4 regions of the Variovorax sp. J31P179 genome follow, and region 1 is predicted to be linked to each of the others. Evidence: predicted binding sites of a transcription regulator. Region 1 holds the regulator's gene; each other region holds the start of a gene.

Region 1 (3,428 bases):
GCCGGCCGACCTGCGAGCCGAACAGCCCGAGCCGCACGCTGCGCTTGGTGCGCGCCGAACTCAATTCGTAGATCTCGACGCCGAGCCGCAGCATGTCGGGCCGGTAGCGCCGGTAGCCGGTGTGGACCACCGGCTCGTCGGTGGCGGCGAGCGAATTGGTGACGACGCTGATGCGCACCCCGCGCCCGCGGATCTCGCGCATGACCTCGAGACCGGCCTTGCCCGGGATCAGGTAGGGCGACACCAGCGTGACTTCGGAGCGCGAGCGCCGCATCTGCTCGATCACGTTGTAGCGCACGCTGTCGACATCGAGCAGCGGCACGCCGCCGTACGACGCGGTCTTGCCGACGACCCGGTCGGGGGCGTCGGCATAGGCCTCGGCCAAGGTCCAGATCAGGTCGAGCCGGGCGCCGTCCTTCAGCTCCGGCCCGAGCGGCGCGTAGCCCAGCACGTCGTTGGGTGCCGGTGGGCGCGGCGCCGGCGTCGTGGCGGGGCCCGTGGCCTGATCGAAGCGCTGCTGCAGTTCCGCCGGCGGCAGCGGGGAGCCGATCACGGTCCCGATCGGCCGCACGTAGGGGCTGTTCCAGAACAGGTCGAACAGGCTGCCGAGGCGCTTCACGAGGGCGCCGGCAACGAAGGTGTCGATATCCAGGAAGTTCGCGCCGGCGGTCTGCGTGAAGTACTGGTTCCCGATGTTGCGGCCGCCCGCCACCGCCATCGCGCCGTCGGCGATGAAGAGCTTGTTGTGCATCCGCCGGTTCACCCGATCGAAGTCGAACAGCGAGCTGGAGAAGCGCTGCAGCATGCTGCCGCGGCCGGCCGGAAACGGGTTGAACAGCCGCAGCTCGAGGTTCGGCGTCGCGGCCAGCGCGAGCAGCAGTTCGTCCTCTCCGGAGGTGTAGAGGTCGTCCATCAGCAGCCGCACGCGCACGCCGCGCAGCGCCGCGTCGCGCAGGGCGCGCAGGAAGTAGCGGCCGGTCTCGTCGTTCTCGATCTGGTAGTACTGGACGTCGAGCGTGCGCTCGGCGCGGCGCGCGAGCTGCAAGCGGGTGTCGAGGGCGAAATCGCCGCCGGGCATGAGTCGGAAACCGCTCAGGTCCGGGTCGGGCGAGGAGGCCTTGGCGATCCGGCCCAGCGTGGTCTCCGCGGAGGCCGCGATCGCGCTCGAGGGCTGGCGCTCGAAGTCGGCCGGCAGCATCGCGCAGCCGCTGGCCAGCAGCATCGTCGCCACCAGCGCCAGGCCGAGCCGCCACCAGCGCGCCAGCAGGCCCGGGCGGTGAAGCATCCCTAGAGGGCCTTGCGCAGATTGGCCGGCGCGATGCGCAGGGCCTCGCGGTACTTCGCCACCGTGCGGCGCGCGCATTCGATCCCCTGCTCCTTGAGCATCTCTGAGATCTGGCTGTCCGACAGCGGCTTCTTCAGGTCTTCGGCGCTCACGAACTGCTTGATCAGCGCCCGTACCGCGGTGCTGGAGGCGTTGCCCCCGGTCTCGGTGCCGAGCGCCGAGCCGAAGAAGTACTTGAGCTCGACCGTGCCGTAGGGCGTCGCCATGTACTTGGCGGTGGTCACGCGGCTGATGGTGGATTCGTGCAGGCCGAGCTCGTCGGCGATCTCGCGCAGCACCAGCGGCCGCATCGCGAGCTCGCCGTGCACGAAGAAGCTCTTCTGCCGCTCGACGATCGCGTTCGACACCCGCAGGATGGTGTCGAAGCGCTGCTGGATGTTCTTGATGAACCAGCGCGCCTCCTGCAGCCGCTGCGACAGCGCCTGGCTGCCTTCGCCCTTGTGCTGCTTGAGCGCGCCGGCGTAGATGTCGTGCACCCGCAGCCGCGGCATGACCTCGGGGTTGAGCATGACGCGGAACCTGGTGTGGGTGCCGTTGCCGATGCGCGTCACGATCACGTCGGGTATCACCACATTGCGCTCGACGTCGACGAAGCGGCGGCCCGGCTTGGGCTCGAGCCGCGCGATCAGCTGCAGCGCCGCGCGGACCTCTTCCTCGTTGCTGCGCGTGAGCGTCGCCAGCCGCTTGAAGTCGCGCCGCGCGAGCAGCTCCATCGGCTGCTTGCAGATCGCGATCGCGGTCATGCGCACCTGCGCCTCGTCGGCGTCCTCGTCGGGCTGCGCCAGGGCGCGCAGCTGGATCGTCAGGCACTCGCCCAGATTGCGCGCGCCGACACCGGCCGGCTCCAGGCTCTGCAGCAGGCCGAGCGCGACCTGGAAGTGATGCACCAGGTCGTCGAACTGGTCGTTGTCGTCGCCGGCCAGGCCCGAGGCCAGCGCCGGCAGCGAATCCTCGAGGTAGCCGTCGTCGTTGAGCGATTCGATCAGGAAGCGCAGCGCCGCACGGTCGGTCTCGCTGAGCCGCAGGCCCAGCGCCTGGCGGTGCAGGAAGGACTGCAGCGACTCCTGGCTGCGCGCCAATTCGGTGGCATCGGTGCGCTCGTCGTCGCCCAGGTTGTTGGTGCGCGCGGGCGCATCGCTGCCCCACTCGCTGTCGTCGGGCGCCATGTCGACCGTGCCGTCACCCTCCCAGTCGGGCTCGCCGTCGACCGCGTCCAGGGTGGCGGGCTCGGCAACCTCGGCGGACACCGCGACCTCGGCGGCGGGCGCCGAGGGGCCGGGCGTGAAGTCGCCGTCGCCATCGCCGTTGAATTCGGCCTGGCGATCTTCGTCGCGCACCGGCGTATCGGCGCTCTCGAGGCCGAATTCCTCGCGCGCGGCTTCCTCGGCCGTGCGTTCGAGGAACGGGTTGTCGTCGAGCATCTGCTCGACCTCCTGGCTCAACTCGAGCGTGGAGAGCTGCAGCAGCCGGATCGACTGCTGCAGCTGCGGCGTGAGCGCCAGGTGCTGAGAGACGCGAAGCGAAAGCCCCTGCTTCATCGAGATTGGGCTCCTACATCCGGAAGTGCTCGCCCAGGTACACGCGTCGTACCTCGGCGTTGTCGACGATCTCCGAAGGCGTGCCTTGTGCCAGCACATGCCCGTCGCTGATGATGAACGCGTGATCGCAGATGCCCAGCGTTTCACGCACGTTGTGGTCGGTGATGAGCACGCCGATGCCGCGCTCCTTCAGGAAACTGATGATCCGCTGGATCTCGATCACCGCGATCGGGTCGATGCCGGCGAAGGGTTCGTCCAGCAGGATGAAGCGCGGCTGGGTCGCGAGGGCGCGGGCGATCTCGACCCGGCGGCGCTCGCCGCCGGACAGCGACAGCGCCGACGAATCGCGCAGGTGGTCGACCCGGAGGTCGGCCAGCAGCTCGCCCAGGCGCTCCTCGATGCGGGCCTTGTCGAGCGGCACCATCCGGCCGCGTTCGTCGGGCTCGGCCTGCAGCTCGAGCACCGCGCGGACGTTTTCCTCGACCGTCAGCTTGCGGAAGATCGAGGCCTCCTGGGGCAGGTAGCTCAGGCCCATGCGGGCGCGG
Region 2 (3,428 bases), on a different contig from region 1:
GGCCGCGTTGTAGAGGAACTCGGTGTGGTCCACGAGCTCGCGCCAGTTGTGCGCGGGATGGATGTTGACCTCGATCACGCCCGGGTCGGGCGTGACCTGCAGCAGCTTCAGGCGCGGATCGCGCGGCGGCGGATAGCCTTCCATGACGATCTTGACGCCGAGCTGCTCGGCCGTGGCTTCGACCGCGGCGACCAGGTCGAGATAGTCCTCGAGCCGTGCCAGCGGCGGCATGAAGACATACAGCACGCCCGAGGCGCTGCCGAGCTTCTCGGCCGCCGGTCCGTTGGCGCGGCGCGGGTCGCGCACCTCGACGCAGAGCGCGCTGCGGGTGATCCAGTGCGCCGACTCGCCGCGCCGCGGCTGGCGCGGCGTGGTCGGGTCGATGGTGTCGTCCGTCGAGCGGTCCGGGCCGTCGCCCGGCGACTGCATGCGCAGCGCCGCCGGCGTGGCTTCGGGCGCGCCGAAGGCATAGGGCACGGCGCCTCGGTCGCCGCTCGCGCCGCTCGGCGCGAGGGCGCTGTAGCGGGCGCGGTAGTCGGCGGCACTGGGCAGGCTGCCGAGCGGCGCGGTCGGGTCGCGTTCGACCAGGTAGGGGTAGTCGCCCTTGCGGATCCAGGGCTGGGAGTCGAGCGGCAGCCGGTAGCCCATCGGCGAGTCGCCGGGGATCAGGTACATGCGGTCGTCGCGCAGGAACCAGGGGCCGGTCTTCCAGCCCGGGCCGGCCAGCGCCGGCGCATCGCTGTCGGCGTTGCCGGCCTCGATCGGCAGCATGTAGCCGATCACCGCATCGAGCTTCTGCGTGAACACCCGTCGCAAGCGGACACGCTCCATCTCGTCGTCGAGCTTGGAGTCGAAGGGATCGACGTTGACCGGCAGCCGGCGTTCGCGCCAGAGGTAGTAATAGACGTCCTCATAGCCGGGCTGGATGTAGCGCTCGGTGAGGCCCAGGCGATGCGCCAGCACGGTGGTGAAGCGGCGCGCGTCCTCGCTGGTGTAGTGCGTGGGATGGCGCTCGTCGGCGAACAGCTCGGGGTTGTGCCAGAGCGTCTGGCCGTCGGCCCGCCAGTAGATCGACAGCGCCCAGCGCGGCAGCTGCTCGCCCGGGTACCACTTGCCCTGGCCGAAGTGCAGGAAGCCGCCCTGGCCGTATTCGGCCCGCAGCTTGTGCACCAGTTCGGTGGCATAGCCGCGCTTGGTCGGGCCCAGCGCATCGGTGTTCCATTCGGGCGCATCGCGGTCGCTGGTGGCGACGTAGGTCGGCTCGCCGCCCATCGTGAGCCGCACGTCGCCGGCTTTCAGGCGCTTGTCGACCGCATCGCCCAGGGCCACGATCTCGGTCCATTGCTCGTCGGTGTAGGGCTTGGTGACGCGCGGCGACTCGTAGATGCGCGTGACCTTCATCTCGTGGCCGAACTCGACCTCGGCATCGTCGACCACGCCTTCGATCGGCGCGGCGCTCGAGGGCGTCGGCGTGCAGGCCAGGGGGATGTGGCCTTCGCCGGCCAGCAGGCCGGAGGTGGCGTCGAGCCCGATCCAGCCGGCGCCCGGCAGGTAGACCTCGCACCAGGCGTGCAGGTCGGTGAAGTCGACCTCGGTGCCGCTCGGGCCGTCGAGCGCCTTGACGTCGGGCGTGAGCTGGATCAGGTAGCCCGACACGAAGCGCGCAGCCAGCCCGCAGTGGCGCAGCAGCTGGACCAGCAGCCAGCCCGAGTCGCGGCAGGAGCCCGAGGCGTTGGCGAGCGTTTCTTCCGGCGTCTGCACACCGGGCTCCATGCGGATCAGGTAGTTGACGTCCTGCTGCACCTGCTGGTTGAGGCCGACCAGGAAGTCGATGGTGCGCTGTTCCTTGCGGTCGATCTTCTCGAGGTAGGCCTTGACCAGCGGCGTCGCCTCGTCGGCCACCAGGTAGGGCGCGAGTTCCTGGGCCTGCGACTCGGTGTACTTGAAAGGGAAGTTCTCGGCCTGTGGCTCGAGGAAGAAGTCGAAGGGGTTGTAGACCGCCATCTCCACCACGAGGTCGACCGTGACCTTGAACTCGCGCGTCTTCTCGGGAAACACCAGCCGCGCCTGGTAGTTCGCGAACGGGTCCTGCTGCCAGTTGACGAAATGCTCGGCGGGCTCGACCTGCAGCGAATACGAGATGACGTTGCTGCGGCAATGGGGCGCCGGACGCAGCCGGACCACCTGGGGGCCGAGTTGCACCGGACGGTCGTACTTGTAGTGGGTGACGTGGTGGAGTGCGGCGTGGATGGACATTGTTTCTCGGTGCGTCGAGGGTGCCTCGGAGTGAGACGCATACTAGCCGACACACAAAGCAATTTGCGCGCCAAAGAAGTGCGCAGGGAGTGAATTGCACATGAAGTCTGGAGTCGGGTCGTGAGGGCCGGCCGGGAGCGGCACGCCCTGGCCGCCTTCGCCGCGATGGCGGGGTCGGTGCTGGGCGCTGCGCTGCAGCTGCAGCAGGGCGCGTTGTGGCATGGCGCGGTCTATGCCGGGCTGCTCGGCGTCGGGGTGGCCGGCTGGTTCGCGCTGCGTGCGATGCGCTGGGGGCTGCCGGCCGGCCTGCAACTGTCGGTGGCCCTGTGGGTCGGTGCGATGGCGGGGGGCGGCTTGGCGGGCTGGCGCGCGGTGGCGTACGCCGCTGGTGCCCTGCCTGCGGCGGTCGAGGGTCGCGACCTGTGGGTCGAGGGGCGGGTCGCGGGCATGCCCCAGCATGGCGCGGGCGTGACGCGGTTCACCTTCGAGGTGGCGTCGGCGCGCTGGGTCGCCGGATCGATGGACGGCGAAGAACCGCCGCGCGTGCCGGCGCGGATTTCGCTCGCCTGGTACGCGCAGGGCGGTGGCCTGTGGGGCCGGTCCGAAACCGACGCGGCACCGCCCGCGGCCCTGGCCGCATCGGTCCGGGCGGGCGAGCGCTGGCGCCTGGCGGTTCGGCTCAGGGCGCCGCACGGCAGCTTGAACCCCCACGGCTTCGATCGCGAGCTGTGGATGTGGGAACGGGGCGAGCAGGCCAGCGGCCAGGTGCGCAACGGCGCCCGCGATCCGCAGCCCGAACGGCTGGCTTCGACCTGGCGCCATCCCGTGGAGCGCCTGCGCGAGGCGGTGCGCGACGCCATCTTCGAGCAGGTCGACGAGCCACGCCATGCCGGCGTGATCGCGGCGCTGGTCACCGGCGACCAGAACGCCATCGAGCGCAGCGACTGGGACGTCTTCCGCGCCACCGGCGTGGCCCACCTGGTGTCGATCTCGGGGCTCCACATCACGATGTTCGCCTGGCTCGCCACGCTGGGCGTCGGCGTGCTGTGGCGCCGCAGCACCCGCCTGATGCTGCGCTGGCCGGCGCCGCATGCCGCCCTGATCGGCGGCGTGCTGCTCGCCACCCTCTACGCGGTGTTCAGCGGCTGGGGCGTGCCTTCGCAGCGCACGGT
Region 3 (3,428 bases), on a different contig from region 1:
GCCATCGGCGAGCGCCTGTGGATCAGCCCGCGCTTCCATCGGGTGCACCACGCGATCGGCATCGGGCACGAGTCCCAGGGACCGAAGACCTTGGGAGGCCACAATTTCGGCGTGCTGCTGCCCTGGTGGGACATGCTCTTTCGGAGCGTCAACTTCGAAGACCGCTACGACGCCACCGGCATCCGCGACCAGGTCGAGCCCGATGCGAGTGGCCGGGTGCGCGACTACGGGCGCGGCTTCTGGGCCCAGCAATGGCTCGGGCTGCGGCGCCTGGTCGGCAGGGATTGAGGCGCCGCGGTCACCCGCTGGCGTTATCCTCGGCACCCGATGCGTCTTCTCCTCGATTCCTTCTGGCGCGCGGTCGCCTACTGCCTGCACCCGCGGGTGATCGTGCTGTCGCTGCTGCCGCTCGGCCTGATGATCGCGCTGGCGACGGTGCTCGGCTATTTCTACTGGGACGCCGCGGTGGCCTGGACCCGCTCGGCGCTCGATGCCTGGCCCCTGCTCGCCGGCTTCTGGGGCTGGATTGGCCGCTTCTTCTCCGGCGACGTCACGGCCGCGCTGGCGCCGCTGGTGGTGGTCTTCGCCGCCACGCCGCTGATCGTCGTGGTGTCGCTGCTGATCGTGGCCGGCATCATGGCGCCGGCGCTCACCCGGCTGGTGGCCGAGCGGCGCTTCGCCAGCCTGGAGCAGAAGAAGGGCGCCTCTTTCTTCGGCAGCATGGCCCGTTCGATCGGCCTCACGGTGCTGGCGCTGCTGGCGCTGGTGGTGTCGATGCCGCTGTGGCTGATTCCGCCGCTGGTGCTGATCCTTCCGCCGTTGATCTGGGGCTGGCTGACCTACCGCGTGATGAGCTTCGACGCGCTGGCCGAGCACGCCAGCCCCGAGGAGCGCGACACGCTGCTGCGCACCCACCGCCTGCCGCTGCTGGGCATCGGCGTGCTGTGCGGCTACCTCGGTGCGGCACCCAGCATCGTCTGGGCTTCAGGCCTCTTGTTCGCCGCCGCCTTCTTCGTGCTGGCGCCGCTGGCCATCTGGATCTATACCCTGGTGTTCGCCTTCTCGGCGCTGTGGTTTGCCCACTATTGCCTCGATGCGCTGGCCCAGTTGCGGGCGCAGCGTGCCGCGGCCGCCGTTTCCTCTTCCGCGGTCGAAGTGCTGGATGCCAGCGCGGCCGCGAGCCAATGGAGTGCCCCATGAGCCGTTCTTTCGGTCTGATCGTCGTCGGCGACGAAATCCTGTCGGGCAAGCGCGTCGACAAGCACATGCCCAAGGTGATCGAGTTGCTCGCCGCGCGCGGGCTCGAGCTCGGCTGGGCGGAGTACGTGGGCGACGTGCCGGTGCGCATCACGGCGGCGCTGGGCCGCGCCTTCGCGTCGGGCGACATCGTGTTCTCGACCGGCGGCATCGGCGCCACGCCCGACGACCACACGCGCCAGTGCGCGGCGGCCGCTCTGGGCGTGCCGCTGGCGCTGCATCCCGAAGCCGAGGCACTGATCCGCGAGCGCATGCAGGACACGGCGCGCGAGCAGGGCACGGTCTACGAGCCCGACCGCCCGGACAACGTCCACCGCCTGAACATGGGCGTGTTCCCGCTCGGCGCCAAGATCATTCCGAACACCTACAACAAGATCCCCGGCTTCAGCGTCGGCGACGTCCACTTCGTGCCCGGCTTCCCGGTGATGGCCTGGCCGATGATCGAATCGGTGCTCGACGGCCGCTACGCCGGCCTGTTCGCGCGCGGCCGCGCCGGCGAAAAATCGGTGATCGTCTACGGCGCCATGGAGGCGACCCTGACGCCGCTCATGCAGGCGGTCGAGCGCGACCATCCCGGCATCAAGGTGTTCAGCCTGCCGAGCGTCGACCACCCGCAGCACGGACGCCACATCGAGCTCGGCGTCAAGGGCGATGCGAGCCGGGTCGAAGCCGCCTACAGCCAGCTGCTGGCCGGTCTGCACGGCTTTGATGCACGGCTTGGCCCCGAAATGGTGCGTTGACAAACGACGCACCATATTGGTTACAACTTGCCTTGTTTTGGGGGTTCCCCGGGGCACCGAGGCGCTCCCGGCCCCTGTGACAATGGCATAGAAACTGCATCCTGAATTCCCGTACTTCCAACCCCCTGTCCATACCAAGGAGAACCTGATGGCCAAGACCGTCGCCGACGTACTCAAACTCGTGAAGGAAAACGAGGTCAAGTTCGTCGATTTCCGCTTCACCGACACCCGCGGCAAAGAGCAGCACGTGACCGTGCCCGTTTCCGCGTTCGATGAAGACAAGTTCACTTCGGGCCACGCATTCGATGGCTCCTCGATCGCCGGTTGGAAGGGCATCGAAGCGTCGGACATGCAGCTCATGCCCGATCCGAACACGGCCAACATCGATCCGTTCTTCGAAGAAACGACGATGATCCTGACCTGCGACGTGGTCGACCCGTCGGATGGCAAGCCCTACGAACGCGACCCGCGCTCGCTGGCCAAGCGCGCCGAAGCCTACATGAAGGCCTCGGGCCTCGGCGACACCGCCTTCTTCGGACCGGAACCCGAATTCTTCGTCTTCGACGGCGTGCGCTGGTCGAACGACATGTCCGGCTGCTTCGTGAAGATCGAGTCCGAAGAAGCCGCCTGGAACACCGGCAAGGAATTCGAGCACGGCAACACCGGCCACCGTCCCGCGGTCAAGGGCGGCTACTTCCCGGTGCCCCCGGTCGACAGCTTCCAGGACATGCGCTCCGAGATGTGCCTGGTGCTCGAATCGCTGGGCATCCCGGTCGAAGTGCATCACCATGAAGTGGCCAACGCCGGCCAGATGGAGCTCGGCACCAAGTTCAGCACGCTGATCCAGCGCGCCGACTGGGTCCAGCTGCAGAAGTACGTGATCCACAACGTGGCCCACGCCTACGGCAAGACCGCCACCTTCATGCCGAAGCCGATCGTCGGCGACAACGGCTCGGGCATGCACGTGCACCAGTCGGTCTGGAAGGACGGCAAGAACCTGTTCGCAGGCGACGGCTACGCCGGCCTGAGCGACTTCGCGCTGCACTACATCGGCGGCATCATCAAGCACGCCCGCGCGCTGAACGCCATCACGAACCCCGGCACCAACAGCTACAAGCGCCTGGTGCCCGGCTTCGAAGCCCCGGTCAAGCTGGCCTATTCGGCCAAGAACCGCTCGGCCTCGATCCGCATCCCGTTCGTGGCGAACCCGAAGGGCCGCCGCGTCGAAGCCCGCTTCCCGGACCCGCTGATGAACCCGTACCTGGGCTTCGCGGCGCTGCTGATGGCCGGCCTCGACGGCGTCGAGAACAAGATCCATCCGGGCGAAGCCGCCAGCAAGGACCTGTACCACCTGCCGCCGGAAGAAGACGCGCTGATCCCGACCGTCTGCCACAGCCTCGACCAGGCGCTCGAGTACCTCGACAAGGACCG
Region 4 (3,428 bases), on a different contig from region 1:
GCCTCGACGCCCGCCATCATCAACGTGAAGTCATCGTCTTCTACAACGTCGACGGTGAGCCCGTACTGGGAGAGCGACTCGAGAAAAGGCTCGAGATCGACCTTTCCGTCGGGCAGTTTGAGGAAGCTGCGTACCCCCTCAGCCGCGTCACGAATGTCGACCACACGTCGCGGCGGGACGATGTGGCCGCGCAGTTGATATGGCTCCGAGGTAGGGGTCATTTTTTCTTTACTCCTTCGGAAGCCGACAACAGCGCGGCCATCTTCTCGAGCGTCTCTGCGTCCATCGAAGAGCGCGCAAATCCGGCAACAAGCATCTGGTGCTGCGGCGAGAGCCCGTCGATCGGGACAGTCTTGTTCGCTACAGCTGCAAGTTGCTCGAGGTTGCCCAAGTGCACGCTTCGGTTTGCGAAATACGAGCGGACCCGGCCAACCAGGTCAGCCGGCACCTTCTTCCTACCGGTCTCGATGCCGCTGAGGAATGCAGCAGTCACGCCTAGGGCTTCAGCCATTGAGCCGAGGGTTTCGCCCGTGTCGATTCGCGCCTTGCGAATCGCCTTTCCAAAATCTGTGAGTGCCATGTTCTAGCTCCTAGTAAGTTGCAGTTGCCGAGGGTGATGTTTCTATTTCTAGTAACGCTATTTAACCATAAAGGTAAACAAACATGCAAGAAGCCACTGCTGCTGCCTGATTTTGAGCAAGGTGCCCTGCGAACCTTCCTGGGCGGGCTCCCAGGATCTCCAGCATCCCTCACATTGGGTCGGCTGAAAAATGCCCGAGATCTGCCCCGCGCCCCACTCCGTGGTCGCCGTGGCACCGCGGCGTGCCGTTCGCTCAAATGTTCTCCGGGATGTGGGCTTAACGTCGCACTGCGATCGAGGCGTCGTCCCCGGTCTTTGGCACGTCGCACTCGACATCAAGCCCGATTCCATTGGCGTTTTCGGGCTGGGAATGCGATCCCGCGCTTTTGAGGTGCAGCCACCCCCCTCTTGGGGCGGGCTTCCGAGGGTGTCCCCGCCGGGGCGACCTATTGACGCAAGTTATCCACAATCGCTGACCCAAATTTAGTTATCCACAGATAAGTAGGGGGTCACTAACCGTTCCAGCTTCTACCCTGCTCAAATGGCAAGAGAAAGAGCTTGACTACATAGGATGCGCTTGTTGGTCGGGAAGTCGAGCCCGGAATTCTGGATCGCGCACCGGACCCGCTCGCGGGCTTCCTTGACCTCGACGTCGACCAGCCCGACCAGCGTGAAACTGGGCAATCCGTTCGCCAGATGCACCTCGACCGTGACTTCGGCCGCTTCGAGGCCCAGCAAAGCGCGGCTCTGCACCAAACACAGACTCATTTCGCTCCCTTTCACCAAGATGGTGCGTGCCATCTCTTGTTCTTGATTGTGACCAAGTGCATCGGGCGCCGAACCCTGCCTCCTCGGGAGGATGCGCTTTGGCACGCTCCCTGCTTTGAGAAGGATTCCTAACCACTTTTCAAAACACGAGGAGTCCGCTCGATGATGCACCGTAAATCCGTCCAGATCCTGGCTTTGGGCGCGCTCGCCGCCCTGCCGATGCTCGCCAGCGCGCAGGCTGCGGCCGACGCGGCTGCCGCACCGGCGCCGAATCTCACGGGCAACGTCGCGCTGACGACCAACTACAAGTTCCGTGGCCAGGACCAGGACGTCATCGGCAACAACGGCCTTGCCAAGACCAGCTGGTTCAAGCCCGCCATCCAGGGCGGCATCGACTATGCCTTCGGGGACAGCGGCTTCTATGTCGGCAACTGGAACTCCAGCGTCAACTGGCTGCCCGGCAACTCGGTCGAGATGGACTTCTACGGCGGCTACAAATTCAAGGGCGGCCCGATCGACTGGGACGTCGGCGTCTATCAGTACTACTACCCCGGCAATACCGCGGGCAATACCACCGAGATCTACGGCGCGGGCACCTGGTCCGACGAGAGGTTCGGCGCCTTCACTGCCAAGTACTCCTGGACCGTCTCCAACGACTACTTCAACTACGCCGGCAACCAGCGTGGCTCGAACCTGGACGGCCAGAACACCGGCTACCTGAACCTGGCCTACACGAAGGAGATCATGCCTAAGCTGACCTTCAAGACGGCCATCGGCTACACCTTCTTCACCAGCGACATCAAGAGCCTGGGCTACAAGGACTACCTGGACTACAACGTGGGCGTGTCCTACGACTTCGGCAGCGGCCTGGCCCTGGCCGGCTCCGTGCAGGGGGGCAACAACCAAAGCGCCTTCAACCTGGTCGCCTCGCCGGGCATCCCCACGGGCACGGTCTTCGGACCGATCGGCCAGACCACCTTCTCGCCGAATGTGACGCGTTTCATCGTCACGTTGACCAAGACGCTCTAGTCATAGAAGGCGTGGCCCGGGGCTGCGCCGTCCCTTTCATCCGCAGGAGAAACATCATGAAGCTGGTCACAGCCATCATCAAACCCTTCAAGCTCGACGAAGTGCGCGAGGCGCTGTCCGCCATCGGCGTGCAGGGCATCACGGTCACCGAGGTCAAGGGCTTCGGACGCCAGAAGGGCCACACCGAGCTCTATCGCGGCGCCGAGTACGTCGTCGACTTCCTGCCGAAGGTCAAGATCGAAGCGGCCGTGGCCGACGAACTGGTGGAGCGCGTGATCGAGGCGGTCGAGAGCGCGGCGCGCACCGGCAAGATCGGCGATGGCAAGGTCTTCGTCTACGACCTGGAGCAGGTCGTGCGCATCCGCACCGGTGAAACGGGCCGCGAAGCCCTCTGACACGCAAGGCACGAAAGAACAAACCGAAATGAAAAAATTCCTTGTCTCACTCGCGCTGGGCCTGAGCCTGCTCGGCGCCGGCACGTCCGGCTTCGCCCAGGCGCCGGCAGCGGCACCCGCGGCTGAAGCGTCCGCGCCCGCGGCGGCCGCACCGGCTGCACCGGCCGCCGCTGCGCCGGCCGCGGCAGCACCGGCCGCCGATGCAGCCGCGGCACCCGCCGCCGCCGCGCCGGCGCCGTCGTTCAACAAGGGCGACACCGCCTGGATGATGGTCTCGACCCTGCTCGTGATCATGATGACCGTGCCCGGCCTGGCGCTGTTCTACGGCGGCCTGGTCCGCAGCAAGAACATGCTGTCGGTGCTGATGCAGGTCATGGTCACGTTCTCGATGATCGTGGTGCTGTGGATGATCTACGGCTACAGCCTCGCTTTCACCGAAGGCAACGCCTTCATAGGCGGCTTCGACCGGCTCTTCATGAAGGGCATCTTCGATCCGGCCACCGGCGTGTTCGCACCCGGCGCGACCTTCAGCAAGGGCGTCTACATCCCCGAGCTGCTGTTCGCCGCCTTCCAGGCCACCTTCGCCGGCATCACCTGCTGCCTGATCGTCGGCGCCTTCGCCGAGCGCATCAAGTTCTCGGCCGTGCTGCTGTTCA

What was found. The regulator sigma-54, encoded in region 1, starts transcription at its own class of promoters, with help from an activator protein. The targets are predictions, from matches to a motif close to TGGCANGNAANCTGCTTT.
Region 2: a site for sigma-54 is predicted at 2,312-2,329, ahead of QTI17_RS08840 (transglutaminase family protein). Genes of this name have one in related genera too.
Region 3: a site for sigma-54 is predicted at 2,081-2,098, ahead of glnA (type I glutamate--ammonia ligase). Genes of this name have one in related genera too.
Region 4: a site for sigma-54 is predicted at 1,448-1,465, ahead of QTI17_RS19950 (TorF family putative porin). Genes of this name have one in related genera too.

Annotation. Positions count from the first base shown of each region.
Region 1 is NZ_JASZYL010000004.1:428,925-432,352, reverse strand. Features, by position in the region: gene QTI17_RS13080 (phospholipase D family protein) at 1-1,222, opposite strand, end outside; gene QTI17_RS13075 (RNA polymerase factor sigma-54) at 1,288-2,883, opposite strand; gene lptB (LPS export ABC transporter ATP-binding protein) at 2,897-3,428, opposite strand, start outside.
Region 2 is NZ_JASZYL010000003.1:150,468-153,895, forward strand. Features, by position in the region: gene QTI17_RS08840 (transglutaminase family protein) at 1-2,256, opposite strand, end outside; gene QTI17_RS08845 (DNA internalization-related competence protein ComEC/Rec2) at 2,422-3,428, shown strand, end outside.
Region 3 is NZ_JASZYL010000008.1:220,356-223,783, forward strand. Features, by position in the region: gene QTI17_RS22030 (sterol desaturase family protein) at 1-288, shown strand, start outside; gene QTI17_RS22035 (EI24 domain-containing protein) at 328-1,200, shown strand; gene QTI17_RS22040 (competence/damage-inducible protein A) at 1,197-1,997, shown strand; gene glnA (type I glutamate--ammonia ligase) at 2,146-3,428, shown strand, end outside.
Region 4 is NZ_JASZYL010000007.1:217,226-220,653, reverse strand. Features, by position in the region: gene QTI17_RS19965 (ImmA/IrrE family metallo-endopeptidase) at 1-221, opposite strand, end outside; gene QTI17_RS19960 (helix-turn-helix domain-containing protein) at 218-580, opposite strand; partial or broken gene QTI17_RS19955 (magnesium chelatase domain-containing protein) at 1,136-1,348, opposite strand; gene QTI17_RS19950 (TorF family putative porin) at 1,514-2,377, shown strand; gene glnK (P-II family nitrogen regulator) at 2,434-2,772, shown strand; gene amt (ammonium transporter) at 2,801-3,428, shown strand, end outside.